Regions from separate parts of the Glutamicibacter mishrai genome, predicted to be linked through region 1. Evidence: riboswitches for the same ligand, from Rfam matches in the RefSeq annotation. Region 1 holds a riboswitch; each other region holds the start of a gene.

Region 1 (9,747 bases):
CTGGCCGGCGGGCGCATCGAGCTCTCCGAATCGATCCGGGTCGCCCCGGGCATGCTGATCGGCGGCGGTATCGCCCTGGCGGGCTTGGCAGGGATCGTGCCGCTGCTGCTGGGCGATGAAATCTTCACCACCTACGCCATGGAATTCTGGTTCTTCGGCGAGCACAAGTTCGTCACCTCCACCGTCTTTGACATCGGCGTGTACCTGGTGGTGCTGGGCCTGGTGCAGGATGTCCTGCGTTCCCTGGGCAGCGAGATCGATTCGCTCTCCGAAGGACGCAGCCCGGTGGACCGCCATGACTTTGTTGAAGCATCACGGACAGGAGTTGGACGATGAGCGTGAACATCACCTTCCTCGTGATCACCGGGGTGCTGCTGGCAGCCGGATTCTATCTGGTGCTCGAACGCACGCTCACCCGCGTGCTGCTGGGCATCATGCTGCTGGGCAACGGCATCAACCTGCTGATCCTCACCAGCGGAGGACGGCGCGGTGTCGCCCCGCTCTTCCAATCGGGGCTGGCGGCCGAGGAATATTCGGACCCGCTGCCGCAGGCGCTGATCCTCACGGCCATCGTGATCACCTTTGCGGTTACCGCCTTCCTGCTGGCGATGATCTATCGTTCATGGACGCTGACCAGCGCTGATGAACTGGCGGATGACACCGAAGATATCAAGGTCTCGCAGAAGACCGCTTACGACGAAGAGGAAGATTCGCCGGTGGCAGAGGACACGACCGAATTCGTCGATGAAGAAGGCCGCCCAGTGCGCGAGGGGGAAGAGTGAATTTTCTGGACTTGGCACCCCTTGCGGTCGTCCTGCCGATCATCGGCGCCGGCGCCGCGTTCCTGGCCCGACGCCAGGTGCGCACCCAGCGGCTGATCACCATCGGTGTCCTGTGCCTGACCCTGGTGCTGGAAGCCGGGATGCTCGCGACCGTGTGGGGCGGGGAAAGCTACGCCATCCACATCGGCGGCTGGGATTCGCCCTTCGGCATCGCGTTGATGGTCGACGGCTTCAGCTCCTTCATGCTGCTGATCTCCACCCTCGTCTCGCTGGCCGTGCTCTTCTTCGCCACCAGCCAGGGCTTGGCCGACGGCGAAGAACCCGGCCCGGTCTCGGTCTTCCACCCGGCCTACCTGATCCTGCTGGCCGGCGTGTCCAACGCCTTCTTGGCCGCCGACCTGTTCAACCTGTACGTCGGGTTCGAAATCCTGCTGACCGCCAGCTACGTGCTGCTGACTCTGGGCGGCACCGCCGAGCGCATCCGCGCCGGTACCACCTATGTGGTGGTGTCCGTGGTGTCCTCGGTGATCTTCCTGATGGCCATCGCCATGACCTATGCCGCGACCGGCACGGTGAACATGGCCGATCTGGCGGTGAAGCTGCCGGAACTGGACCAGGGCCCGCAACTGATTTTGCATGTGCTGCTGCTGATTGCCTTCGGCATCAAGGCCGCGGTGTTCCCGCTGTCCCTGTGGCTGCCTGACTCCTACCCGACGGCGCCCGCACCGGTGACCGCGGTATTCGCCGGTTTGCTGACCAAGGTCGGCGTCTACGCGATCGTGCGCACCGAAACGTTGCTCTTCCCGGGCGGGGTGGTCAATGCCGGGCTGCTTGTGGTGGCGGCGCTGACCATGGTCATCGGTATCCTCGGCGCACTGGCGCAGACGGACTTCAAGCGCATGCTCTCCTTCACCCTGACCAGCCACATCGGCTACCTGATCTTCGGTGTGGCCGTCGGGGGACCGCTGGCCATCGCCGCGACCATCTACTACGTCGGGCACCACATCATCGTGCAGACCTCGCTGTTCATGGTGGCCGGATTGATCGAACGCCGTGCCGGAAGCTCGAATGTCACCAAGCTCGGCTCGCTGGCCAAGCTTTCCCCGGCCCTGTCGCTGCTCTTCTTCATCCCTGCGATCAACCTCGGCGGCATCCCCCCGTTCTCCGGATTCCTCGGCAAGTTCGGCTTGCTCCATGCCGCAGTGCAGGATGCCGACCCGCTGACCTGGGCTGTGGTGGGCGCCGGATTGCTAACCAGCCTGCTGACCCTGCTGGCGATCATCCGCGTGTGGGCCCGCATCTTCTGGCGTCGGGCCGCTGATGCCGAGGTGCCCAACCAGGAACTGGTGGACGAAGCGGCTGCGGTCGCGGCCGAAACCGTTGCCGGAGGGGCGCAGAACCCTTCCCTAGGCATGAAGCTCGCGAAGGAATTGGAAGCGAAGTCCTTGCCGTGGGGCATGCGCTACGCCACCGGATCGCTGGTTGCCGCAGGCATTGCGCTGACCATTTTTGCCGGGCCGATCTTCGAGTTCTGTGAACGAGTCGCCGCGGAGCTGATCGCCCGTGAAGCCTACATCACCGCGATCTTGCCACTTGGATAGGAGGGACGATGCCGACTAAGAATTTGAAACCTCGCGACCAGCGTATTGATGACGCGCTGGATACCTCTGGCGTGCGCCACCGGGCGACACTCAAGCAGGAATGGCCGCTGCTGGCCCTGCTGCTTTTTGTGTGGTGCGCTCTGTGGCAGGACTTCTCGCCGGCGAACCTGATCTTCGGCGCGATCATCTCGCTGCTGATCGTCACGCTCTTCCCGCTGCCTCCGGTGGTGCTCTCGGGACGCATGAACGCCTGGTACTGCCTGCAGCTGTTCTTCTGGTTTGTCGGCCAGGTGTTCGTGGCCAGCTTCGAAGTGGCCAAGCTGGCGGTCTTCCGCGGGAAAAAGACTCGCAGCGGCGTGATCGCGGTTCCGTTGCGTACCGACTCGGACCTGATCGTGACCACGGTCGGCCATGTGCTGACCTTGATCCCGGGGTCCTTCGTCATTGACGTGGATCGCAGCTCCTCCACCTTGTACCTGCACTACATCAACATCGAATCCCAGCAGGATATGGACCGCGCTCGCGAAGCGGTGCGGGATATCGAACGCCGGATGATCATGGCGATCGGCAGCCGCGATGAATTCGACGCGATCAAGCACGAATGCGGACCCAACCTGATGCGAATGAGGGGCAAGAAATGATGGAAATCGTGATGTGGATCTGCGGCATCATGCTCGGCCTGGCCACCCTTGCCTGTGTCATCCGCGTAGCCAAGGGCCCCTCGATCCTGGATCGCGTGCTGGCCCTGGACGTGATGCTGCTGATCATCTCTGTGGCCCTGTGCCTTGAGATGGTCTACAACCGGCACACGGACTACCTGCTGTTCGTCATCGCCGCCTGCACCCTGGGCTTCATCGGCTCGGTCACCGTCTCGCGCTACGTTTCCGATCAGAGGAATGCCTGATGGAGATGTTCTTGGATATCCTCGTCGCGGTGCTGCTGATCCTGGGCTGCCTGATGTCGCTGATCGCCGGGATCGGCCTGCTCACCTTCCCCGATATGCTCACCCGCATGCACGCGGCCACAAAGCCGCAGGTCCTCGGATTCCTGCTGATCTTCGCCGGGCTCGCGATCCACCTGCGCAGCTGGGCTGTGGTGCCGCTGCTTCTCCTGGCTTGGGGCATGCAGCTGTTGACCGCTCCGGTATCGGCCCACATGATCGGCCGTTCGGGCTACCGCACGAAGCACGCGGCCAAGGACTCGCTCTACGCCGATGAGCTCAAGCAGATCGTCGACAAGGTCAGCGGCACTCCGGCCACCGGCGCCACCGACGTCTCGTCGAAGCAAGCGGAGAAAACCGAAGACTAGAAAGCACAAGTCTAGAAAGCACAAAGGCGGCGTCCCACCCATGGTGGGACGCCGCCTTTGACGAGTACTACTTGCTGAAACGCGCGACGACCTTGTTGGTGCCACGGTCTGCCAGCACCTGGATGGTGGCGGCCACAATGGATGAGAAGATCGCAAATCCGAGAGCCTGGCGCAACGAGGCCTCAGCCGCTTCTTCGCTGCCCTTGCGGGGAGCCTTGTTTCCGGTAAAACCCTTCCACAGCTGATCAACCAGCTTGCTGCCGACAAAACCGGCGCCGATGGAAATACCCGTGGTGGCAAGTTTCTGCACTGTATTCATTTTGCCCTCGCTTCAACGTCGTGACTTATCGTTCCTCTGCCCAGCATACCTGCGGTATGGTAGGTGGGCAGTAATTTTCCGACAGGGGAGCGTCAGACTTCGAAACTGGAGTCGCAAGACGCTGAGAGTGCGATAGATCGCAGACCCTCGAACCTGCTCCGGCTAGTACCGGCGAAGGAAGTCGAGCATCTCGGATGCGGACGTGGGCGCAGTGCGCCTTCAGCCCGTACATCTCCCCTCCTTGATACAGGAGGACCATCAATGAATCAAGCAGCAGCAAAGCAACGCAACGGCTGGCGCGTCGTCGACATCGTCACCGCATCGGTGATCGCCGTTGCCTCCGGCGTCATCTTCTGGGCCTGGAGTGCAGGCTACGGGCTGTTCTCCCTGGCGTTCGCAGCATTCCCGCCAGCAGCCGCACTGCTGACCGGTGTCTGGCTGTTCCCTGCAGTGCTCGGCGCGCTGATCATCCGCAAGCCCGGTGCCGCGTTGTACTGCGAACTGCTGGCCGCGGTCATCGAAGCGCTGCTCGGATCGCACTACGGGCTCACCGTGCTGATCTCCGGACTGGTCCAGGGCCTGGGCGCGGAGCTGGTCTTCGCGGCGTTCCGCTACCGCAAGTGGAACCTGGGTGTTGCACTGCTCGCTGGCCTGTTCTCCGGATTGTTCGCCGGTGTGTCCGAGGCCTACATCTTGGCGTACTACGTTGAATACACCCCGGCGCTGAAGCTCTTCCATGTGGTTGCCACCGGCGTCTCCGGCCTGGTTGTTGCCGGCCTGCTCTCATGGCTGGCCACTCGCGGCCTGGCGAAGACCGGCGCACTGAGCGCCCTGGCCAGCCGCCGTGCTCACCTGGAAACCGGAAAACTGGCCGCAAAATGAGTTCGGTGGCCAATACCGGTGCCACCGCTGACACCCGCCGGGGCACCGAGATCATTGCCCGAAGTTTCGGCTGGCACCACGCCGAACGCGAGAAGCCAGCCATCGCTTCTCTGGATCTGGACATCCCCGCGGGCCAGAAAGTCCTGCTGGTCGGCCCCTCGGGGGCCGGCAAATCGACCTTGCTGCATGCCCTGGCAGGCTTGCTGGAAGCCGATGACTCCGAGCAGTCCACCGGACTGCTGCTGATCGACGGGTCCGATGCCTTCGCCCGGGAGCATCCGGTCGGCCTGATGCAGCAGGATCCGGAAACCCAGGTGGTGCAAAGCCGGGTGGCCGACGATGTGGCCTTCGGTGCCGAGAACCTGGCGGTGGATCCGGTGATCATCCGCCAGCGCATTCCCGAAGCGCTCGACGCGGTCGGCTTGGGCATGCTGCCCTTGGATCATCGCACGCAGGAGCTTTCCGGCGGGCAGAAGCAGCGCCTGGCCCTTGCCGGGATCCTGGCCATGCAGCCGGGATTGATGCTGCTGGATGAACCCACCGCCAACGTCGACCCCGAGGGCATCGGGCCCTTGCGCGACGCGGTGTTGAACGCGGCCGAGGTCTCTGGCGCGACGCTGCTGGTGGTTGAACACCGGCTGGATGCCTGGGCCAGGCATATGGACCGGGTCATCGTGCTGGAACCAGGCGGAGGCGTGGCCCACGACCTGGATCCGCAGCGCCTGATCGATGATGAAGAACTGCGCGCTGAATTGTCGGCGGCCGGATTATGGGTGCCGAATTATCTGCCGCAGGTGCCAACCGCTGCTATCGCACCGGGCGAGCTGCTGTTGGAAGCAGACCAGCTGGTCAGCGCCCGCACCGACGACGCGCCGCGGACCCAAGCCGTGGACCTGTCGGTGCGTGCTGGCACCGCCACGGTGATCCGGGGAGAGAACGGTGCCGGAAAATCAACCCTGGCCCTGACCTTGGGCGGGCTGCTTCAACCGGCAGCAGGCCAGTTGCAGGCCGTCGAGGCACTGGCCAATGGGCTGGATGCTTCGCCCTTCAGCTGGAAAGCGGGGGCGCTGATCGGGCGGATCGGCTCGGTGTTCCAGGAGCCTGAACACCAGTTCGTCACCCAGAGCGTGCGCGAGGAATTGGCCTTCGCCCCGCAGCGCGCCAAAGCCAGCGGCGGACAGGAGCTGAAATACGATCCGGCCGAGGTGGACGCCCTAGTCGACTCGCTGCTGGCGCGCTTGGGCTTGGAGCACCTTGCCGAGGCGAATCCTTTCACCCTTTCGGGAGGGGAGAAGCGCCGCCTGTCGGTGGGCACGGTGCTTGCCGCAGCGCCGCAGGTGCTGATCCTCGATGAGCCGACCTTCGGCCAGGACGCCAATACCTGGCGGGAACTGGCCGGACTGCTGGTGGAGCAATTGGAGAAGGGCACCGCGATCATCGCGGTGACCCACGATGAGCATTTGGCCAGTGTCCTGGCCGCCGGAGAGATCCGCTTGGCGCCCGTCGCGGATCAGGCGCCAGCTATTACGCGAGGCCCGGTGCTTGATGCGCCGGTGGGCCGCAGCTGGCTGGCCAAGATCAATCCGCTGGCCAAGCTGGGTGCGGTGGCCGCGGCCACCTTGCCGCTGATCACCACGCTGGATTGGGTTTCCGCTGTGGTGGTTGTCGGCGCGACCTTGCTGGCCTTCCCGCTGGCTGGGTTGAGCGTGGGACGGTTCTTCCAACGCGCCTGGCCCTTGCTGGTTGCCGGGGTCATCGGCGCGTGGGGCATTGCGCTAGTGGGCCAGGACAGCGGAGCGGTGTATGCGCAGTTCGGGATCTTCAGCATCACCGAAGGCTCGGTGCACGGGGGCATCGCCACCGGGCTGAGGGCCTTCGCCTTGGCTCTGCCCTGCATCTTGCTGCTGGCCACCACAAATCCCAGCGATCTGGGCGGGGCGCTGTCGCAGCAGCTGCGGGTGCCGCACCGTTTTGTGCTTGGAGCGCTCGCTGGCATGCGTCTGCTGGGGCTGATGGTGGAAGAATTCTCCACGCTTGGCCTGGCTCGCCGGGCCCGTGGCGTGGGCAACTTCGGGACGGTAGCCCAGCGCATCGGGGCGAAGCTGGGGCAGTGCCTGGCCTTGCTGGTCCAGGCGCTGCGGCGTGCCGGACGGCTGGCGGTGACCATGGAAGCCAAAGGCTTCGGTTTGGGCGAGCGGACCTGGATCCGCACGGCCAGATTCACCAGCAAGGATGCCGCCGTGCTTACGGCAGGCATCGTGTTGGGAGCTGCGGCTATTGGTGCGGCCGTGCTGGCCGGCACCTACAACCTCGTCTGGGGCTAGCGGATTGCGTCGCTCAGGGCGCTGAGCTCGTCATGCAGCTCGGCGTCCAGGCGCAATGGCTTGGCATCGATGGTGCGCACCGGGGTGAGCAGGCGGATGGAGGAAACCAGCCAGACGCCATCGGCCTGGTAGAGATCCTCAGGGCGCAGCGGGCCATAGCCCAGTTCCCAGCCGTTCTGGGCTGCCGCGTCGAAGATGGCGCTCTGCGTGGTGCCCGGAAGGATGCCGGTTTCCAGCATCGGGGTCAGCAGGCGCTTGGTCTCGCCATCACGCTGGGCTACCAGCACCGTGGAGGTCGGCGCTTCCAGGACGATGCCGTCGGCCGAGGTGAAGATGACGTCATGGGCGCCGTGCTTGCGGGCGTAGCGCAGGGCGGCCATGTTCACAGAGTAGGAGAGCGTCTTCGCACCCATCATCAGCCACGGGGCGCGTTCTGCAAGTTTCGAGTCGTAGCCGCGGTCCAGCAGCAAAACGTCGACGCCGGTCTCGCGCTGTTCCTTGCCCAATGCCGGGGCAGGGGTGACGGTCACCCAGCAGATCGCCGGATCCTCATCGTGCTCACCTCGGGCTGCGATGAGCTTGACCACGGCTTCTTCGGCACCGCCGGTGGCATCGAAGTCGGCGACGGCGGTATCCACGGCGGCATACCAGCTGCGCGCGTCGGGGATGACCAGGTCGGCCAGCTCTGCCGAGGTGGCCAAGCGGGCCAGGTGGGCCTCGAATTTCCTTACGGCCTGGTTGGTGTAGAGCATGGATTCGAAGACCCCGTCGCCGCGGGTCACTCCCTGTGCGGTGACGGGAAGCTGGGGTGCTGCAATGTCGGCCAAGTAGCCTGCCGGATAGGCCGGATCCAAGAATACAAGTGAGCTCATACCTACAGATTATCGAACCCACGCCACTTCCGTGACCTTTGAGTTCAGGGGTGTTCAGACATTGCAGGGAATCTTAGATAAGCTAGGCGAAGGAATTTGAGCTGTCATACGCAGATCAGAGCCGAAAACAGCGACGATCATCGTGCGTAGCCAAGGGGTGTGCCATAGTGTTGCCGAGTAACGAAGTGCTGATGCAAATCGGTGGCGTGCTGTGGAGCATCCTGGTCGCCATCGAACTTGCCGTGCGGTACTTCATGATCGGCATCGTCCCCGGCAATCGCCGTCCCACCACGGCCATGGCCTGGCTGCTGGCGATTTTCTTCATTCCCGTGGTCGGCCTGCTGGCGTATTGGCTTTTTGCCAACCCGCGCCTGTCCCGCCGCCGGCTGGAAAAGCAGCAGCGAGCCCATGAACGGATCATGGACGCCACCAAGCACATGCAGCTTCCCGAGGAATTCCACTCGCAGGAAGAGTGGGTTGAATCCGCAGTGGAGCTGAACCGCAACCTGGGTGCCATGCCGCTGGAAGGCGGCAACAGCGTCAAGGTCATTTCGGATTACCGCACCTCGATGGAGTTGATGCGGGAAGAAATCGACAAGGCCACCCGGTACGTTCACATCCAGTTCTACATCATGGGTGATGACGAGGAATATGTGGGACCGGTCCTCGAAGCCCTGGAACGCGCCGCGCAGCGCGGGGTCCACGTGCGCTTGCTCTTCGACCACCTCGGCACCTTGCGGGTCAAGGGCTATGGCGAGCTGAAGAAGCGCCTGAAGAAGTCGGGCATCAACTGGCGCCCCATGCTTCCCATCGACTTAATCGGCCGGCGCTGGCGTCGCCCGGATCTGCGCAACCACCGAAAGATCCTGGTCATCGATGGCGCAGTCGGCTTCACCGGCAGCCAGAACCTGATCGAGCCTGGCTACAAGCGCAAGTCCTCGCACAAGATCGGGCGCGAGTGGGTCGAAATGATGCTGCGCGTCGAAGGCCCCCTGGTACGCAGCCTGGATGTCACCTTTGCGACCGACTGGTGGCAAGAGGATGACGACCAGGAAGTGCTGATGGATATGAACGAGGCGCGCCACCCGCTGGCTTATGAAGAGCGCCCGGGATCAACCCTGGCCCAGTTGCTTCCCAGCGGTCCTGGCTATGGCACGGAAAACAACCTGCGCCTGTTCAATACGCTGATCTATTCGGCGTCCGAACGCCTGGAAATCACCAGCCCCTACTTTGTGCCGGACGATTCGCTGCTCTATGCGATCACCACGGCCGCGCAGCGTGGCGTGGAAGTTGAACTGTTCGTCTGCGAAGAGGGGGATCAGTTCCTGGTCCACCATGCGCAGCAGTCCTACTACCAGCAATTGCTGGAAGCCGGCGTGCGGATCCACTGCTACCCGGCCCCGATGGTGCTGCATACCAAGTGCTTCACGGTGGATGATGATGTCGCCGTGGTCGGTTCCTCGAATATGGATATGCGTTCATTCAGCTTGAACATGGAAATCTCGGTCATGCTCTTGGGCAAGGACATGGTCAATGCCGTGAATGAAGTGCAGAATCACTACCGGGAGATTTCTTCGGAAATCACCTTGTCGCAGTGGCGTCGCCGCCCGCGCATGCAGCGCTGGATCGACAATGTGGCACGCTTGACCGCTACCTTGC
Region 2 (9,747 bases), 350 kb from region 1:
ATTTGTCATCAATGGACGTACCGATGCCGTGAAACTCAGCGATCAGTTTGCCGATCCGCTGGGAGAAGCTATTGCGCGTATCAAGCTGCTGGAAGAAGCAGGAGCCCGGAGTGTCTATCCGGTAGCCCTGTCCACTGCCGAACAGGTTGAGCAGGTGGTCCAGGCCGTCTCGATTCCAGTGAATGTCACCGCCCACCCGGTGACCGCCCATGCTGCCGGAGACCTCGCCGCCCTGCGCGCACTCGGAGTGAGGCGCGTGAGCTTCGGACCGCTATGGCAAAAGTGGTTGGCTGAAGTCTCAACCCAGCAGCTTGGCGCATGGCGCCAAAGCTAAGAATGTCCGAATCAAGGTGATCCCGCCGCAACGCCATCAGTTGCGGCGGGATCTGACCGTCCACAAGGCGCTCGCCGAGAGCGGCAAATTCAAGTCGAGGATAGATGTACTGGGAAAATCTGGTTTTTGATGCTGACTCCCCACGCCGGCAGGGAAAGCACTGGGAAGAGTTGCTGGGGAGCGAAACCCTGACGGATAACGAGGGCGGGTTTGAAACCCGGCTTGCGCTTGCTGGCGAACAGTTTCTCGATATTTGTTTTCCAACGGTCCCGGATCCGCAGCCCGAGTCGCAACGGGTCTTCCCGGTGCTGGCTTCAGCGGAAGACTATGAGAAAACAACCGTTGATTACCAGGGCGCGACTCGCGGCGAACATGCGGACGCCGCTGCGCGAACGTATTTTGTTCTCGGCCAGGCATCCGAATCGTCACGCCCACTGGCTTTGCTAGCGGTAGAAATACTTAGCTCTGATCCAGAACGAGATGCCATATTCTGGGCGAAGCTCACCGGATTTCAACCTGCCGAGCACTCGTCGACAGTGCTCAAGCATCCGGCCGGTCTCGGACCAATGATTGTGCTGGTGCCTGAGAAGCATCCGAAAACGTCCGCTAAATCTTCCGTCCATCTGGATCTGCGGCTGGAAGCGGGAGACGACGTGGAACAGATTCTGGCCATGGTGCTCGACACTGGGGCAACCAAGCTGCCGCATGCGTGGGGCGAGGTTCCCTGGCAAGTATTCTTGGATCCATCCGGCAACGAATTCTGCATACTGCCGGCCCCAAGCCACTAACCGTGCACGCTCTAAAGCAGGAGGGGCGGAATTCCGGGAGCTGTGGTCTGTGCAGGTCGCACAGGCCCCGCCGGTTCAGATGAGGAAATGAGCTCAGTACGTTGCACAAAATCCACGGCAGTGGCATGCCGCTATTCATGGTCCATGGCAACGGGGTAGACCATCGAATCCTGTTGCCGCTGGATGAAGTGCTCGCCGAGTCTGGGGTGTTCGAACGTCATTATCTGGATTTGCCCGGCTTTGGGCAGTGTGAACCGCTGGCCGATGCTGGCGGTTTGCCGGAACTTGCTGACTGGTTGGAACATGAAATCGGCGCTATTGTCGGCAACGGGCCTTTCGCGTTGCTGGGAAATTCCATGGGTGGGCTGCTGTGCCAGGAAATGGCTGACAGGTTTAGCGACTCCGTGCAGGGAATGTTCCTCATCGCTCCGGCAGTATACGCGGACAGCAAGCAGCGCACGCTTCCTGATCCTGCGGTGGCCGTAGCGGATCAGGATTTGCTGGAGTCGCTCAGTGAGAGGGACAAACAGCTGTTCACCGACGTCGCAGTCATTCAAACGCGTCCAGCCTGGGAACGATTCTCCGAATGGGTTCTACCGGGTCTTGTGTCGGCCAATTTGCGAGCGATGGCCAAGCTTTCCAAACGCTATTTTCTCCAGCCTCTTCCACTGCATCGTGAAGGTCGGTTGTCCAATCCGGTTTCCATCGTGTGTGGGCGTCATGACCACGTCACTGGTTTCGAAGACCCTCATCTTCTGGCCACGCGTTACGCCGAACTTCGCATAAACGTCATTGAGCAAGCAGGGCACAACGTGCATATTGAGCAACCTGAAATAGTCGAGGGCGAATTGCGGACTTGGGCGGAAAAAGTTCAAAGACTGCTGTTGCCAAAGTAGACCGGTACTTGGGCGATATTCACAATTCGGCAGGACGATCAATACTCAAAATAGTTGTTGAGTAAAGTCTGTTGTGGGATTAGATTTCCCTCAAGCATTATCAGTGGTTGTTCGAAAGCAGGAAACAACGTATGGAAGACCAAATTGTTCTTCGTGAATGGACGAGTATCGATGAGGTTCCAGACTTATTGGATGTCTGGAAAAGTTCGGTCGAACGTCGTTTGGACTTCTTGTCGGCAGCTGATCTGGATGCTGTCGCTGCCGCTTTGGAATCGGTGTATTCCCAATCCTTGCAGGTCCGCATCGCCCAGCAAGGTGAGCAGATCCTGGGTTTTGCAGCCTGGAATGAGTCGGAAATCGAGATCCTTTGGGTACGCCATGCAGATCGTCACCACGGGGTGGGCCGGCTCTTGCTGAGCCATATCACCGAGCGTTGCCCGGAAGTGGCTGTGCATCTGGATTCTCGACGCACACAGGCCATTGAATTTTTCCGAACCTGCGGATTCCAGCAAACGCCATCCAGTGCGCAAGGGGATTCGTCCAGGGTCGTATTGCGCTACGACTTTTCATCAGCGAATAACGTGGCACGATAGTTTCATGAGTGAAAATAGCCGAGAAATCCGCGAAGTCAGTGTTCAGCGCACCGAATCACGAAAGTACACAGCTACCAGCCTTGAGAGCGGTGCAAGCATTGAATTCGGCCAAGGAGAGGGCTTGCTGACCCCGGTGGAGCTGCTGCTTGCCGCCATTGCTGGCTGCTCGTCCATTGACGTTGATGTGGCAACAACCCGCCGGAGCGAACCAGAGAAATTTGATGTACTCGCCAGCGGATACAAGCTATCCGAGGACGGTGCCAGCCGTATGGATGACATTCATCTCGGGTTCGATTTGAAGTTCCCCGATACCGATGAAGGACGCAAGGCGGCCAGCATGGTCGAACGAATCGTGAAGTTGTCGCATGACAAATACTGCACCGTTTCACGCACAGTTGAGTTCGGCGCAAAAGTTGTCAGCGAAGTAGTTGAATAAAGCGTGAAGTCTCTGCTTTTCGGCGTTGGAGCTAGCGTCGAAAAGCAGAAACTACAAGTCACTCCAAGGAAATTCACGGGATTGAAGGTTTGCGAGCTTTCAAATTTTTCGTGATCCAGTAGTGTTCTAGGTCACTTTCTGCGTTTTCCGTTGAATCTCGTATCTACGGCTTCGGTTTTAGTAGTTGAAGCTGTGGAAGTTCCATGAAACCAGCTGGGAATTTAACTCTTTGCCCTAGTCAGCGCTGGTCCTTCATCGTAGGGTCGAGATGTCCCTACGTTGAAGGAGCAGACATGCAATCTGAGAACGTCTTAGGCAACATCGACTGGGCGTCAATGCTACAAAAGGTAGGCATTGCGCTAGTCATTCTCATCGTTACGTGGCTTGTGGCGCGAATAGTTCGCTGGGCTGCAGCCAAGCTCGTATCCAGGGTGAAGTTCCTGCAGAAGCAGGGAAATGACGGAGCTCAAATAGGCCAGTCTCTAGGCAAGGTCGCTGGACTGATTGTTTGGCTCTTTGGTCTCGTCGCAATCCTTCAGGTCTTCGCGCTTTCTGAAGTTCTTACGCCGGTCCAGGGCCTGCTCGGCGGAGTCATGGCGTTCATCCCGAACCTCATCGGCGCCGGCTTTATCTTCTTTATCGGCTACGTCATCGCCAACATTGTTCGACAGCTGCTGACCACTGGTCTGGGAACGGTCGACTTCAGCGGCATTGTCCGCAAGCTGACCCCAGGCGACGAGCCAGTAGATGAGATTCAGTCTCGCGAAACCCAAGCAAAGATCGTTGACATCATCGCGAACATCGTCTTCGCCCTGATCCTGCTGGTCGTCGCAATCTCTGCTCTGCAGGTCTTGGGCATCGCCGCGATTTCGCAGCCTGCCGAGCAAATGCTGCAGCTGGTCTTCACTGCCATCCCACAGGTCATCATGGCCCTGGTCCTTCTGGCAGTTGGCTTCCTGATCGCAAAGTTTGTTGGCCAGTTGTTGGAGTCCACCTTGCAGGGTGTCGGCACTGACCGCGTCGTTGCTGGCTGGGGCGTTGTCCCAGAAGGCAAGAGTGCATCGGGCATCATCGCCGGCATCGTGAAGATCGCAATCGTACTGTTCTTCGGTGTGATGGCAGCCCAGATGCTGAACTTCCCGGCAATCACCAACATCCTGAACGAGATTCTGGAACTGGGCGGCAAGATCCTCTTCGGTGCGGCAATCGTTGCCGCTGGCTTCGTCGTGGCTAACGTCATCGGCAAGTTCATGGGTGACACCACCGCGTCGAAGATCATCCGCTACACCGCCATTGCACTGTTCGTGGCAATGGGCCTGAAGTACATGGGAATCGCTGACTCGATCATCAACATGGCCTTCGGCGCAATTGTCATCGGTGCAGCTCTTGCAGCCGCTCTCGCATTCGGCCTTGGTGGTCGCGAGGCAGCCGCTCGTACCCTCAACAAGATCGATACCGACAAGCTGAGCTCCAACGGTCCGGATTCGGCACCGCCAGCACCGCCAACGTCGCCAGGTATCTAACCATCCCGAACAGAACCTAAAAGGGACACAAAAATAGTCGCGGAATCCACCACGGATTCCGCGGCTATTTTGCGTTCAAAGCAAATCGCTACGCGCGCTTGAGCGGCAAGGGCTGCACGTTCGCTGGCGGATCTGTTCTCAGGCGGGCATAGGTGTAGACGTCGATGCGTTCGCCATCAACAAGGAACTTGCCACGCTCTATTCCTTCGCGCAGGAAGCCATTGCTCTCAGCCACGTGCCGGGATCCAGGATTATTGGCCCGCAGGCCGAGCTCCAGCCGGAACAAGCCCAGCTCGTCGTAAAGGTGATCAACCAAGGCCGCCACGGCCCTGGTGGTCAGCGACCGGCCACGGTATTCATGATGCATCCAATACCAGATCCACGCGTTGGCATTCGAGCGATCCACGGTACCGCACACCAAGCCCACTAAACGATCGTTGATCGTGATGGCCAGCGGGCATTGAACCTGGTCATTGCCCAGCAGAAAATCAACGTAAGCCCGCGCTTTCTCAGGGGTATCGGCATCGCCCTGCCGCGCCATATCCGGGTGCGAGATGAAAGCCTCATGCACCGCGGCGGCGTCGGTGGACTTCAGGTTCCTGACAGTGTACACATCTTCAGGCTCAGCCGACGGCGCATTCCCTGCCCGCTCGGGATCACGCACAGGTTGGGCCGTGAGCGTGCCTTGATGGAAGAACATTTGCCATCGGCCCGCATCCCGAATCCACAAGGAACTGCGCATCGCGGGGCGGGACCCATCAGTGGCCCAGCGCAATTGGACCAGATCCTCTGCCAGACGGACTGCCGACGGATCCACGACATGCAGTGCAGGAGCATCCGGATCTTCAGCCGCGAGCAGGGTGATGGCTTCAGACCTGTCGAAGGTCCGTCCGCTCGCGCCAATTTCGTAAAACTGCTCATGCAGGACGCCTTCCAGCCACGCTCCATCGTGGCGAAGCGAAGGATCGAGCAAATGCCGCTCCAGGTCAACGACTTCGCGGAACAGCGGGGAATCCGCCGACAAATTCATGGGATAGTCCTGTTGCTCCATGTCAGTAAGTACATCACAAAAGATGACGGGACTAAGTCAAGAACAGTTCGCTTTTATGAGCTGCATCATGCTTATAATCGCAATTACTCCGCGGGAGCCTGACTCGACCAGGCTGAGAGGGCACTGAGCCGACCGCTACACCTGATGCGGGTCATGCCGCCGTAGGAAGGAATCGTGCCACCGTGCATGTCAATATTGTTGGCGCCGGAATCATCGGCCTCGCCACCGCCTTCGAGCTCAGCTCGCGCGGCCACAGCATCACTATCATCGATCCAGCTCCCGGCCAAGGCGCCAGCTACGCCGCAGCCGGAATGCTGGCACCGGCAGCAGAAACAGTGTGGGGCCAAGGCCCATTGCACCAGCTGCTGGCCGCATCGAATGCCGGATATCCGCGGTTCGTTGAGCGCATCGAAGCATCCACCGGGGAGCGCCCGGACTACCTGCAAAGTTCCACACTGGTCATCGCTGCGGAGCCCGCTGACCGCGATGCCCTCCACGAGCTCGTCGCGCTGCAGTCATCGCTGGGATTAGCTGCCGAAAAACTCCTGCCGAGCCAGGCCAGATCCTTGGAACCAGCCCTTGCCAGCAACATCGCCGGAGGCGTGCTGTGCGCCGAGGACCATCAGATCGACCCTCGCAGCGTGGTGCGCATCCTGCTCAAGCACTTTGCCAATCACGTGATCCGCGAGCAAGCCGAAGAACTGCTCACCGACGAGGCAGGAACCAGCGCCGTGCGAACCACCACGGGGCGGGTGCTAGAAGCAGACCAAACCGTCATCGCCACCGCGCTCGGAACCGTCAAAGGCCTCAAAGACCTTCCCCTGCGCCCGGTTTACGGCGACATCCTCAGGATCCAAGGTCCCGCGGGCCCCGCAATGCTCAGCCGCATTGTGCGCGGCATTGTCCACCGGCGCAACGTCTACCTCGTCCCGCGCAAGGACGGAAGCCTGGTGCTGGGGGCCAGCGTGAGGGAAGACGGCAACCCGGAGGTCAACGTTGGCGCCATGCACACCCTCTTGGACGATGCACGCCGGCTCGTGCCGGGAATCAGCGACTGCACATTGAACGAATTGATCGCCCGGCCAAGACCAGCCACCGCCGATGACCGCCCGCTGATCGGGCGACTGGACCCAGGATTGGTGCTCTCCACCGGCTATTCGCGGCACGGAGTGCTGCTGAGCCCGCTGGGTTCCGAACTGACCGCGGACCTCACCGAAAACAACACCACGCATCCCATGCTGAAAGACGTTGACCCCCAACGATTTGCAACCCAACACTCGACTCTCGCACTGGAGCACCTCGGATGACCACGATCAACATCACCTTCAACTCCCAGCAAGTCCAGCTCTCAGCAGGGACAAGCCTGCGTGAATTTGTCAGCTCGCAGATCGGCAAGGATCTGGACGCCGATTCGAAAGCGGTTGACGGCAGCAAGCTCGGCGTGGCCGCCGCCGTCAACGGCGCAGTGGTCCCTCGCAGCAGCTGGAACAGCAAGGTGCTTGAAGACGGGCACAGCGTAGAACTCGTCACCGCAGCCCAAGGAGGCTAAAGATGGAATCGCAAGAAGTCAACCGACTCGATGCGGACACCGACCCGTTCGTCGTCGCTGGACGCACCCTGTCTTCGAGACTGATCCTGGGCACCGGCGGGGCTACATCCCTGGCGACGCTGGAGAGCGCTCTGGCCGTTTCGGGCACCGAGTTGACCACCGTCGCCATTCGGCACTTTTCCGCTGCCGGCGCGGGGAATGTCTACGAGCTGCTGCAGCGCAATAACGTGATCCCGCTGCCAAACACCGCCGGATGCTTCACCGCTCGGGATGCCGTATTGACCGCGCAGCTGGCCCGCGAAGCCCTGGAAACCGACTGGATCAAGCTTGAAGTCATCGCCGATGAGCACACCTTGCTGCCGGATCCGCTGGAGCTGTATTCCGCCACCGAGCAACTGGTCGCCGAGGGCTTCAAGGTGTTCGCTTACACCAACGATGACCCGGCGCTAGCACAGCGGCTCCAGGATGCCGGGGTCGCGGCGATCATGCCTGCCGGAGCGCCCATCGGTTCCGGCCTGGGGATCTTGAACCCGCACAATATTTCCACCATCGTTTCCCGGGCCAATGTGCCGGTGGTCCTCGATGCCGGCGTGGGAACTGCCTCGGATGCCGCGCTGGCCATGGAGCTAGGCTGCGACGCGGTCCTCTTGGCCAGCGCCGTCACCCGTGCCCATAATGCCCCGCTGATGGCGGCAGCCATGCGTGATGCGGTGCGCGCAGGACGTGCCGCCCGGCTGGCCGGCAGGATCCCGCGCCGCGACACCGCGCTGGCCTCCTCGCCAGTAGAAGGAATCATGCAAACCCTGGTCGGGGAATTCTGATGCCGCGCCCGCCGCTGTGCGAACCGGCGCCAAGCATCGACCCGGGCGTGCTGGCCCGCTACTCGCGGCACCTGACCCTTCCCGGAGTCGGCGAAGAAGGCCAGCGGCGCATCATCAATGTCAAGGTGCTGATCATCGGCGCCGGGGGACTGGGCAGCCCGATCGCCAGCTATCTGATCGCCGCGGGCGTTGGCCAGATCGGGGTCCTGGACGACGACACCGTTGAGCTCTCGAATTTGCAGCGCCAGATCATGCATCGGGAATCCGATGTCGGTTTGCCCAAGGTCGCCTCTGTGCAGCGGCTGGCCGAAGACCTCAACAGCACCGTGCGGATCCGAGCGCTGAACGAACGGCTGAGCACAGAGAACGCGATTGAACTCTTTGAGGCTTATGACCTGGTCATCGACGGCAGTGACAACTTCGCCACCCGGTACCTTGCCTCGGACGCGGCGGAAATCACCGGGACGCCACTGGTGTGGGGAACGCTCTTCCAGTTCTCGGGACAAGTATCGGTTTTTGATCCTCGAACCGGTCCGATGCTTCGCGACATCTTCCCTGATATCCCTGATGCTGATTCGGTGCCGAGCTGCGCCGAAGGCGGGGTCTTCGGAGCACTGTGCGGAGTGGTCGGTTCGGTGATGGCTACCGAAGCGCTCAAGCTCATCACCGGGATCGGGGCAACACTCAGCGGCAAGCTGTGGCTCTATGATGCCTTGAATGCGAGCATGCGGACTTTGGAATTCACGGCGGACCCGCAACGCGAGGCAGTGAGCGGATTGGGGGACTACCAGCCGGTTGCCTGTGCCATCGAGGATCCGGTTGCATCGCTGAGCGTGCAAGAGCTGCAGGTATTGGAAGCCCAGCATGAGGTGCTCGTCATTGACGTGCGCGAGTCGTGGGAGCGTGACATCGCGTCGATTCCACGCAGCGTCCATGTGCCCATGGACCAGCTGCTCGCGGGGGACTACCCTCAAGTGCCTGCTAGCGCCCGCAGCCTGGTCATGGTTTGCAAGAGCGGTGTCCGCTCCGAAAAAGCCGCTCGGCATCTGGCGCAGCAACAGCCAGCGCACCGCAAGATCTACAGCCTTGAAGGCGGGACGCTGCAATGGTTTGCCCAGGTTGAAGGACGGCAAATCACCTACTAGCAGGATGCGGAATTTTGCCGGGTCTCCGTGGCTGACATAATGGCCCTATGGCCTTCACCACCGCCCTGGAGTTTCGCGAACTAGCTAGTCAAGACGAGCAACAAGCCATCGACGCTCATCATGCGATGCTGGCCGACGACTTCGAATTCTTGCCAACCTGGTCTGAAGATCAGCAGTGGGAAGAATTCATCTACCGGATGAGTGCAGGTAGGCGCGGAGAAAACATTCCCGATGGCTGGGTGCGCTCGGCGCTCTTTGCCGCCTTCGACGACGGAGAACTGGTTGGGCGCGTCTCCGTGCGCTACGAACTCAATGATTGGCTGCTCCAAAAGGGCGGGCACATCGGCTACGGAGTCGTTCCAGAGCATCGGCGCCGTGGCGTGGCCGCGGCCCTGTGCCAGTTCGGCCTGCGTGAAGTGCAAGCCGCCGGAGTGGATCAGGCACTAGTCACCTGCGATAGCACCAACGCCGGTTCCATCGCTACGATCCTCAAATGCGGGGGCGAACTGGATCAGCAATTCCCGCATCTGGATGCCGCGGACGGCACCAGGACTCTTCGGTACTGGATTTCCACCCAATCCAACCGTTGATTTTCCGCGACTTTACGTGAA
Region 3 (9,747 bases), 990 kb from region 1:
AGCCGGCAATCATGAACACCGAAACGATGGACAGCCATCCGCCCACAAATGGCGCGTCCCCGTCGGTCCAGTTGCTAAATCCTGGCGAGGTTCCGCCGATGATGCCGAAGATCATCGCGAAGCCGCAGATCAGGAACACGATGACCGTGATGACCTTGATGGCAGCGAGCCAGTATTCGCCTTCGCCGAAGGCCTTGGACGACAGGGCGTTGAGCCCGGTGAGCAGCACCAGGAAGATGGCGGCCCAGATCCATCCGGGAGAGTCCGGGAACCAGTAAGACATCACGATGCCCGCGGCAACCAGCTCGGCGGCGACGGTAATAGCCCAGTTGAACCAGTAGTTCCACCCGATCGCGAAGCCGAAGTGGCGGTTGACGAAGACGGTGGCGTAGGTCTGGAATGAACCTGCCACAGGAAGTCGTGTACTCATCTCGCCCAGTGACTGCATCAGCAGCAGCACCATGATGCCAATCAGGGCATAAGCGACGAGCGCGCCACCCGGGCCAGCTTCAGAGATCGTGCCGCCGGACGCGACGAATAGTCCGGTACCAATTGAGCCGCCAATGGCAATCATCTGCATGTGGCGAGCTTTGAGGCCACGCTTCAGGCCGTCCTGCGACGGTGCGGGCTCAGTCATGCGTTACATCTCCTGATGCTTAGAAATTTCCAACCTTTCAATCCAAGCACTCTGACCAGTCGCAAAGCTATGAACCGCGCTACAGTAAGCGATCAATAATCTTTCGCTTAGCCCACGAATACGGAGGATAAATTGCGCTCAGGGTATCAACCACCGTGGTTTTGTTGAGTTCCGAACGCATTTGCGAAAGCCGATCAAAGCCATGCTTCCCGTGATACGAACCCATGCCGCTTGCGCCTACGCCGCCAAACGGCAGGGTGGGAATGACCATCTGGGCCAAGGGAGCGTTGTGCACAATAGCGCCAGCGCGCACCCGGTCCGAGAAAATCGACTGCAGCCGAGGGCTCTCGCTCATCAGATAGGCCGCTAGCGGCGAGGGGCGCCGGGCAATGAATTCCAGGGCTTCCTCGAAAGTCTTGACCTCGATGACCGGAAGAATCGGGCCGAAGATTTCCTCGCTCATCAGAGTGCCATCCAGGTCGACGTTGCGCATGATGGTCGGTGCGATACGCAAGGTCTCTTCGTCATACTCGCCACCGAACACCACCTCGCCCTGTTCAAGCATTGCAAGCAAACGCTCAAAATGCTGGCTGCTGGCAATGCGCCCGAAGTCGGGGTGGGTAATGGGTTCCTTGCCGTAGAAGCTGGTGATGGCCTGCCCCAGGCGGTTGATCAGCGGCGTGGCATCTCCAATGCACAGGATGTAATCCGGTGCGACGCAGGTCTGGCCGGCATTCATGAACTTCGCATAGGCCAGGCGCTTGGCGGTGGCTGGCGAGTGGTTGTCCACGACCGCCGGAGACTTTCCGCCGAGCTCCAGCGTGGTCGGGGTCAGGTGCTTTGCGGCCGCCATCGCGACAATCTTCGCAACCCGCTCTCCGCCGGTGTAGAAGATATGGTCCCAGCGGGCTACCAATAATTCGGTAGCAGTATCCACTCCGCCTTCAATGACCGCGAAAACCCGTTCATCAAGATAGAGCGGCAGGAATTTCGCCAAAGCGCCCGAGGTGGCAGGAGCTAATTCGGAGGGCTTGATGACCGCGGCGTTGCCGGCGGCAATGGCGGCTACCAATGGTGCCAGCACGAGCTGCAGCGGGTAGTTCCACGCGCCGATGATCAGGACCACTCCCAGGGGGCGCGGTTCGATCTTGGCCATGGCTGGCTGAAGTGCCAGTGGCACCTTCACCCCGGTGCTGTCCATCCATTCGGCCAGGTGCCGCAGCGCGAAATCGATCTCGGCGCGCACCACGTCGACCTCGGCGAATTTGGCTTCGGTGGGGCTCTTTCCCAGGTCTTCGTTCAATGCCTGGAGGAAGTCATCAAGGTGCTCTTCGAGCATCTTCTCCAGGGCACGCAGCTGCTGGATCCTAAAGCGGCGCGGATGGGTAATTCGCGCATCGGCCGAGCGGCGAAGATGATTCAGAACCGTGGCGATGCGGGAAGGATGCTCGTCCACCGGAGGAGCGGAATCGCCGACCGGCTCGGGCAATGGAGTGGAGGTAAACAGACCCATGTTTTGAGCGTACGCCACCGAGCGGAATTTCTATTGAATAATTCGCCGAAGGATTCATTATGTATCAACCATTTGATACATTAACGGGTATGGAAGAGATTTCTGCGAGCGCCTTGTCGATGGCCGTGGTTGCCACAATCATCTACCTGTGGCTCCGTTCCGTCGCCCATCGCCGTGGCACTCAAGCGCTCCGACGGGCACAATCGCATTCGTTCTGGTGCGCGCTCATCGCATTCTTCCTATCCACATCTTGGGATCTTGCCCAATTCTGGTCGGTCCCCGCGCAATCGCAGTCAATGCTCACCCTGGTATTCATCGCGTTGAACGCCGGTGGGTGGCTGGCTGCGGTTTACATCATTGGGCTCTTTACCTGGCCAAAAGAACTGCAAACGGTGCGCGTGGCCTCATTGGAACCGCGGAGTTTGACGACCCCTTTCCCGCGGATGCTCGGCGCCCTTGTTGGCATCTTGGCGATCGCCGCGTCCTGCCTGATATGGCCTGTCTCGAAGGTCGCTGCCTATGTCTCTGAAAGCGACCGGGAAGGAGTACCCGCGCAGGATTATTCAAATTTCTCTGAAGTCCGCTGGGATGGCCTCGATAGGTGGCGCCCGGGCACCGAGGTCGCACCGTTATTTGCACTGTGCATCGCAGGCGTTCTGCTAGCGACTGCCCTCATCGCGTTCATCATTCTCAAACGCAGGCCACTGGCTGGAATCTCAGTTGACCACAACCAGCAGTTGCGCGCTGTCTGGCTCAACAGGCTGCTGCGGAACTGTGGCTGGGTGCTGATCAACATCGTTGGTTCAGAAATTTCCTACGCAAACCCGATCCTGGGTACCGGCTGGAACACCGTGTCCACATTCGGCTTCATCACTCTGGGTTTCGTGTTGTTCGTCTGGGCCCCGAAGTTCGCAGTGGCCAACGTTGGAAGGAACGCAAAAGCCAGTGCATCTAGCCGGATGCGCGACCACAGCAACGCTGTATCGTACGTCCTCAACTCGTTGATGGTGCTCGCCGCCTACGCGATTTGGATTGCCTGCAGTTACCGTTTCGAGCATTTATCCGAAGCCTTTGGCCCGGCCAGAGCGCAAGCCGCCAGCAATACGCTGATGCTTGCCTTGTCCGGAGCCGCAGTGGCCATATACCTGGTGCTCTCGGCTGGTTTCGCGTTCTATGCGCATCTGCGCGCAAAGCTGGGGACGCCAAGGGAGCCCATCAGCGAAAACCTGCCTGTCTGGGTTTACTCGTTGGCGGCACTGTTCATCGCCAGTGGAATCTTCATGCTGTACACGCCGCAGACTTTGACTCCCGGCGCAGAACTGGCAGTTAGCCCATGGGTCAGCACCGGGATCGTCCTCGGCTTGCTGCTCATTGCAGCCGGATATATCTGGTGGACGCGGCATTGCTCCGTTCCATGGCAAGTCACCGGCGAGCAGGAGATCTGGTACCGGCAAGTCTTGGAGTTCCGGGCCCTACGCATTCTCTGCAGTGCATTATTCCTCTTGCCCGGTGTGGCCTCGTTTGATGAGCCAATGGTCATAGCCATTGGCGTTGGGCTCTTCTGCATCCCTTCCTTGCTCGTGGTCAAACGCCCGAATGCCCGGCTCTTGACGAATGTTTCGGCATGAGCACGCAGATCAGTGTGGACCTCGAGGCGGCCACTGCACCCTACGAACAGATCCGTTCGCAGATCGCCTCGCTTATCAACCTCGGCGAATTGACGGCCGGGAGCAAGCTGCCCACCGTGCGCGCGCTGGCGACGGATCTGGGAGTGGCAGCCGGAACGGTGGCCCGCGCCTACAAGGAATTGGAAGCCGAGGGCCTGATTTCTTCGAGGCGCCGTGCCGGCACGGTAGTGAACGCGCGCCCCGAACCCGTAGACGCACATGAAGATCTGGTGGCAGCCGTCGACCACCTCTGGGAGTTGGCTGCCGCGCAACAGGTGGATGCAGCGACGCTGAAGGCCCTGGTGGCGCGGCGTGAACGGTAAGGATTTGTTCTAGGCAACCCTTCTGCGTACTCTCTAAATCAGTGACACGGGGTGTCGGAGAAGCCGACTGAGATGAAACCCGTCGAACCTGATCTAGTTCACGCTAGCGGAGGGATGTCGCATGACTCTGCCTACCGTTGCCCAAAAATACCGGCAACGCTCCCCCTTGGTTTTTTGCCTGACCAATACTGTCGTCACCAACTTCACCGCCAATGTCTTATTGGCTTCGGGTGCTTCACCGGCCATGACCAACTTGCCCGGCGAGGCCGGCGGGTTTGCGGCCCTGGCCTCGGCGGTACTGGTGAATCTCGGTACTCCCAGCACTGAGCAAATGGTTGCCATGGAGGAAGCGGTGGCTTCGGCGAGCGCCGCCGGAACCCCGTGGGTATTGGATCCGGTAGCCGTGGGCGCTCTGTCCGTGCGCACCGACTTCGCACGCCGTATTGTGCAGCAGCGCCCCACCTTGATCCGCGGCAACGCTTCGGAAATCCTGGCCCTGGCCGGCAAGGACTCCAGCGGCCGCGGCGTTGACTCGGCCGATACCGTCCAAGCAGCGCTGGATGCCGGACGCGAACTGGCCAGCAAGCATGGGAGCGTCGTGGCCATTTCCGGTGAAGCCGACGCCATCATTGACGCAAATCGCACCGTGCTGGTGCACACCAACGGCTTAGGACTGACCAGGGTCACCGGTGGCGGGTGCGCGCTAGGCGCGTTTAGCGCCGGCATGATCGCGGTACACGAGGACCCTTTTGAAGCGGCCATCGCCGCCCACGGCTTCTATGGCCTCGCGGCAGAAAAGGCGCTGGCCGCCAGCAACGGCCCGGGCAGCTTCGCTGTCGCCTTCCTTGACGCCCTGGCCGCCACCGAACCTGAAGAACTGCAGAATTTGAAGTACGAGGAACTGAACCATGGATAATATCGGCGCATATCTGGTAGCCAATACCGCCAGCTGCACTCCACGCACCACCTTGGAAGTCATTGAAGGCGCGGTGGCTGGTGGCATCGAGTGGATCCAGCTGCGGGCCAAGGATGAAACCGCCAGGGAATTCTTCGAGCTGTCATGTGCAGCGGCCCGGCTTACCGAGGGCAAGGCGAAGCTGCTGATCAATGACCGGATCGACGTGTTCCTGGCTGCCCGCGCGGCGGGGGCGGCAGTCAACGGCATCCATATCGGGCAGAAGGACATTCCGGTGCGTCTGGCACGCCAGATCATCGGCGAAGGCATCATCGGCCTGAGCGCTTCCACCGATGAGCAGCTGGCGCAGGCCAATCTTGATGCCGAGGCCATCGACTACCTTGGCGTCGGCGCAGTGCGTGCCACCCCGACCAAAAAGGACCACCCCACCCCGTTGGGCCTGGATGGTTTTGCGCGTGCCGCCTCGCTCACCGAGCTGCCCTGTGTCGCCATTGGCGCGATTACCGCTGAAGACGCCGGCGCCATCCGCGCCGGTGGAGGTTCGGGCCTGGCGGTAGTCCGGGCCATCTGCAATGCCGAGAACCCGCAAGAAGCCAGCGAACAGCTGGTCGCTGCCTGGGTGGCGGTCCAGTGAAAAACATTCTCTCGATCGCCGGCTCTGATCCCTCGGGCGGTGCCGGAATCCAGGCGGATCTCAAAGCCATCGCCGCCAACGGCGGATACGGCATGTGCGTAATCACCGCGCTGACCGCGCAGAACACCCAAGGGGTGAGCGCGGTGCAGGCCATCGGCGGCGAGTTTGTGCTCGCCCAGTTGGAGGCCATCAGCGCCGACGTGCAGATCGATGCGATCAAGATCGGGATGCTGGCCAACGCCGAGGTGATTCGCGCGGTCAACGGATGGCTCGATACCGTCGATGCCCCCGTGGTCCTGGACCCGGTCATGGTCGCCACCAGCGGAGACCGGCTCCTGGAGGACGAGGCGGTGCTCGATTCGCTGTTGGACCGCGCCTCGGTGATCACCCCGAATCTGCTGGAGCTAGCCAGCCTGCTGCGTGAACCGGCAGCAGCCAGCTGGCCGCAGGCGCTGGAGCAGGCTCAATGCCTGGCCGCGAAGCATGGTTCGCTGGTCCTGGCCAAGGGCGGGCACCTGGCCGGTGAACTCTGCCCCGACGCCCTGGTCTCGGGCGAAGGCGTGCTGGCCGAGTTCAGCAACCCGCGCCTCGATACCAAAAACACCCATGGCACCGGTTGCACCCTCTCAAGCGCCCTGGCCACCCTTTTCGCAGCATCCGGCGACTGGGTCTGCGCCCTGGAGAAGGCCAAGGCCTATTTGTTCCGCGCCATCGGCGCGGCCGATGAACTGAACGTCGGCAGCGGGCACGGTCCGGTGAACCATTTTGCTGACTTCTTCAGCGACACCGATCCGATGGATAGCTGGTGGCAGCAGATCCAGGGGCTGCGCGACTCGATCGACAACCTGGAGTTCATCACCCAGCTGGCCGATGGCACGCTGGCCGAGACGGACTTCGAATACTATCTGGCCCAGGATGCGCTGTACTTGCAGCGCTACGCCCAGGTGTTGTCCGAGGCCAGCGCCTTGGCCCCGGATCTTGAGGCGCAGCGTTTCTGGGCGAATTCCGCCAGCGAAATCCTGGAAGGCGAGTTGCAGCTGCATCGCAGCTACCTGGCTGAGGGGACCGCGAACCCCAGCGCCATCACGCTGAACTATGTGAATCATCTGGCTGCGTCCGCTTCGAGCTATGCCGAGCTGATTGCCGCGATCCTTCCCTGCTACTGGCTTTACCAGGACATCGGCAAGCGCCTGGCCTCGGCTAACCATCAGGCACACCCGTATAAGCAGTGGCTGGTGACCTATGCGTCCGAGGAATTCGACCGCGCCACGGAACGCGCCATCAGCATGGTGCGCGAAGCATGGAAGCAGGCTGATGACGGGCTGCGCGAGCGGATGCGGGTGGCATTTATGCGATCTTCAGAACATGAAGTGGCCTTCTTCGATCAGGCACGGCAGAACCGAGTAGAATTTCCTACGGTCTGAAACGCGCGGGCCACGATCTGGAGGATTGTATGAGCTGGAGCATTCACGGTAACGGAAAGACCATCACCCCAGGCGAGGTCGTCGCCCCGGAGGAACGGCTGCACTGGCCGCAAACCATTACCATTGGCGCCCAACACATCCTAGCGATGTTCGGCTCCAGCATCCTGGTCCCCACCTTGACCGGTTTCCCGGTCACCACCACTTTGCTGTTCACCGGCTTGGCCACCATCATCTTCCTGCTGATGACCAACAACAAGGTGCCCAGCTACCTCGGTTCCTCCTTTGCGATGATCGCTCCGGTCATCTCCACCACCCAGTCGCACAGCATGGCTGGCGCGCTGGGCGGCATCGTGATGACCGGCGCCCTGCTCTTCGTGGTGGGCCTGATTGTGCAGGCGACCGGCACCGGCTGGATCCACGCGCTGATGCCTCCGGTGGTGATGGGCACGATCGTTGCCCTGATCGGCTTGAACCTCGCCAGCGCAACGCTCGCTCCGATGACCGATGTCCCGCTGACCACGTTCCTGACGGTGATTTTCACGGTGCTGGCCACGGTGGCCTTCAAGGGCCTGCTGGGCCGCCTGTCGATTCTTGTCGGCTTGGTCCTGGGCTACCTGGTGGCTTTGGCGCAGGGCCAGGTGGATTTCAGCGCGGTCCAGTCAGCCAGCTGGGTTGGCTTGCCGCAGTTCACCGCTCCGAGCTTCCACTTTGATACCGCGTTGATGTTCCTGCCAGCCGTCTTCGTGTTGATTGCCGAGAACATCGGACACGTGCGCACCGTAGGCGTGATGACCGGCCGGGACCTGTCGAAGTTCAACGGCCGCGCGCTGATGGCCGATGGCGCTGCCAGCGTTGTTGCCGGTCTCGGTGGCGGTTCTGCCACCACCACCTATGCGGAGAACATCGGCGTCATGGCCGCCTCCCGCGTGTACTCCACCGCCGCCTACTGGGTGGCGGCCATTGTGGCGATGGCCTTGGCCTTCCTGCCGAAGTTCGGCGCCCTGGTCGGCACCATTCCGGTGGGTGTCATCGGCGGGTTGGGCATTGTCCTGTACGGCATGATCGGCATCGTCGGCGCGCGCTTGTGGATCGAGGCGAAGGTCGACTTCGGCAATCCGATCAACCTGATGACCGCGGGCACCGGATTGATTATCGCCATTGCCGTCACCAGCGATATCAGCTTCGGCCAGTTCCAGCTCGGCGGCATTGCCCTCGGTTCGATTGCCACCTTGGTGGTCTTCCACTCGATGCGTGCGGTGGCCAAGCTGCGCGGCAACGATCTCGCGGATCATTCGAAAGAATCCTGAGAGTTCAAAAAATTTTTTCGGCCGGCCGGTGTTGCGACTTTGTTCGCGAGACCGGCCGGCTTTTTGATGCAATCCCCGGCTGGTTAGGCAAGAGACGCAGAGGGTAGAACAACAGTCTGGGTGAAACATGTAAGGACTCCTTCCAAAATGTGATTGTTATCCCATCAAAATCTGAAAATTACGGATTTCCAGCCCGGACAAATCAGATAGCATGGCAGATTGTGACTGCGACAACATCAGACGGAAAACTCTCCGCACGACTCATCTTCATCGCCCTCGGGGCGGCATTGGGTGGGTTCGTTTTTGGATATGACTCATCAATCGTTAACGGCACCGTAGACGCTGTCGAGCACGAATTCGGGCTCAACGCGGTAACTATCGGTTTCACTGTTTCCTGCGCCTTGCTCGGCGCAGCTCTCGGCGCATGGATTGCAGGCATGGTCTCCGAACGCGTAGGACGCGTACGCACCATGCTCTTCGCCTCCATCCTCCTTGCCATTTCGGCCATCGGTTGCGGCCTGTGCTTCAGCGCAGCCGACCTCATCGTATGGCGCATCGTCGGCGGCATCGGCGTGGGCTTCGCTTCGGTGATCGCCCCTGCCTACATCGCCGAGGTCTCCCCAGCGGCCCACCGCGGACGCCTGGGCACCATGCAGCAGATGGCCATCGTGCTGGGCATCTTCGTAGCCTTCCTGGTCAGCGCACTGCTGGTCTTCGTGATGGGCTCCGCAGATGCAACCGGCTTGTTCGGCCTGGCTGCATGGCGCTGGATGTACCTCTCGCTGCTGGTTCCAGCAGTGCTCTACGGCGTGCTCTCGCTGCGCCTTCCGGAATCCCCTCGCTACCTCGTTGAGCGCGGCCGCTACGTTGAAGCAGCTACCGTGCTGACCCGCGACATGGGCATGAACGCCGGCGAAGAGACCGAGAAGAAGATCGAAGAAATCCGTGCCACCGTGCACGTGGAACGCCGCCAGAAGTTCAGCGACCTGCTGGGCCGCTTCGGCTTCCACCCGCTGGTGTGGGTAGGCATCCTGCTCTCGGTCTTCCAGCAGTTCGTCGGCATCAACGTGATCTTCTACTACTCCACCACCCTGTGGAAGTCCGTGGGCTTCGCCGAATCGGATTCCTTCACCATTTCGCTGATCACCTCGGTGACCAACGTGGTGGCCACCATCGTGGCAGTGCTGCTGATCGACGTCCTGGGACGCAAGCTGCTGCTGACCATCGGCTCGGCCATCATGACCCTGTCCCTGGGCATGATGGCAGTGGCCTTCGCCCAGTCGGAGACCATCAACGGCGCAGTATCGCTGCCTGGCAGCTGGGGCA

The links. A riboswitch is a leader RNA that binds a small molecule or an ion and turns the genes downstream of it on or off. The one in region 1 is predicted to bind thiamine pyrophosphate.
Region 2: it holds a riboswitch for thiamine pyrophosphate, as region 1 does, so the genes downstream of both, thiO (glycine oxidase ThiO) here and D3791_RS04000 (ECF transporter S component) in region 1, are expected to answer to the same signal.
Region 3: it holds a riboswitch for thiamine pyrophosphate, as region 1 does, so the genes downstream of both, thiM (hydroxyethylthiazole kinase) here and D3791_RS04000 (ECF transporter S component) in region 1, are expected to answer to the same signal.

The regions. Positions count from the first base shown of each region.
Region 1 is NZ_CP032549.1:835,566-845,312, reverse strand. Features, by position in the region: gene D3791_RS04035 (Na+/H+ antiporter subunit A) at 1-336, shown strand, start outside; gene D3791_RS04030 (Na(+)/H(+) antiporter subunit C) at 333-782, shown strand; gene D3791_RS04025 (Na+/H+ antiporter subunit D) at 779-2,383, shown strand; gene D3791_RS04020 (Na+/H+ antiporter subunit E) at 2,392-3,024, shown strand; gene D3791_RS04015 (MrpF/PhaF family protein) at 3,021-3,287, shown strand; gene mnhG (monovalent cation/H(+) antiporter subunit G) at 3,287-3,691, shown strand; gene D3791_RS04005 (DUF4235 domain-containing protein) at 3,759-4,010, opposite strand; TPP riboswitch at 4,084-4,207, shown strand; gene D3791_RS04000 (ECF transporter S component) at 4,272-4,892, shown strand; gene D3791_RS03995 (ATP-binding cassette domain-containing protein) at 4,889-7,216, shown strand; gene D3791_RS03990 (aminodeoxychorismate lyase) at 7,213-8,088, opposite strand; gene cls (cardiolipin synthase) at 8,280-9,747, shown strand, end outside; gene D3791_RS03980 (chorismate-binding protein) at 9,739-9,747, opposite strand, start outside.
Region 2 is NZ_CP032549.1:487,303-497,049, reverse strand. Features, by position in the region: gene D3791_RS02290 (isocitrate lyase/PEP mutase family protein) at 1-334, shown strand, start outside; gene D3791_RS02285 (VOC family protein) at 439-1,122, shown strand; gene D3791_RS02280 (alpha/beta fold hydrolase) at 1,224-2,018, shown strand; gene D3791_RS02275 (GNAT family N-acetyltransferase) at 2,150-2,611, shown strand; gene D3791_RS02270 (OsmC family protein) at 2,616-3,047, shown strand; gene D3791_RS02265 (mechanosensitive ion channel) at 3,341-4,570, shown strand; gene D3791_RS02260 (GNAT family N-acetyltransferase) at 4,659-5,600, opposite strand; TPP riboswitch at 5,702-5,806, shown strand; gene thiO (glycine oxidase ThiO) at 5,804-6,928, shown strand; gene thiS (sulfur carrier protein ThiS) at 6,925-7,170, shown strand; gene D3791_RS02245 (thiazole synthase) at 7,173-7,991, shown strand; gene D3791_RS02240 (ThiF family adenylyltransferase) at 7,991-9,136, shown strand; gene D3791_RS02235 (GNAT family N-acetyltransferase) at 9,184-9,726, shown strand.
Region 3 is NZ_CP032549.1:1,821,591-1,831,337, reverse strand. Features, by position in the region: gene D3791_RS08635 (amino acid permease) at 1-637, opposite strand, end outside; gene D3791_RS08630 (aldehyde dehydrogenase family protein) at 717-2,168, opposite strand; gene D3791_RS08625 (hypothetical protein) at 2,210-3,778, shown strand; gene D3791_RS08620 (GntR family transcriptional regulator) at 3,775-4,140, shown strand; TPP riboswitch at 4,178-4,272, shown strand; gene thiM (hydroxyethylthiazole kinase) at 4,262-5,056, shown strand; gene thiE (thiamine phosphate synthase) at 5,049-5,690, shown strand; gene thiD (bifunctional hydroxymethylpyrimidine kinase/phosphomethylpyrimidine kinase) at 5,687-7,114, shown strand; gene D3791_RS08600 (uracil-xanthine permease family protein) at 7,144-8,421, shown strand; gene D3791_RS08595 (sugar porter family MFS transporter) at 8,643-9,747, shown strand, end outside.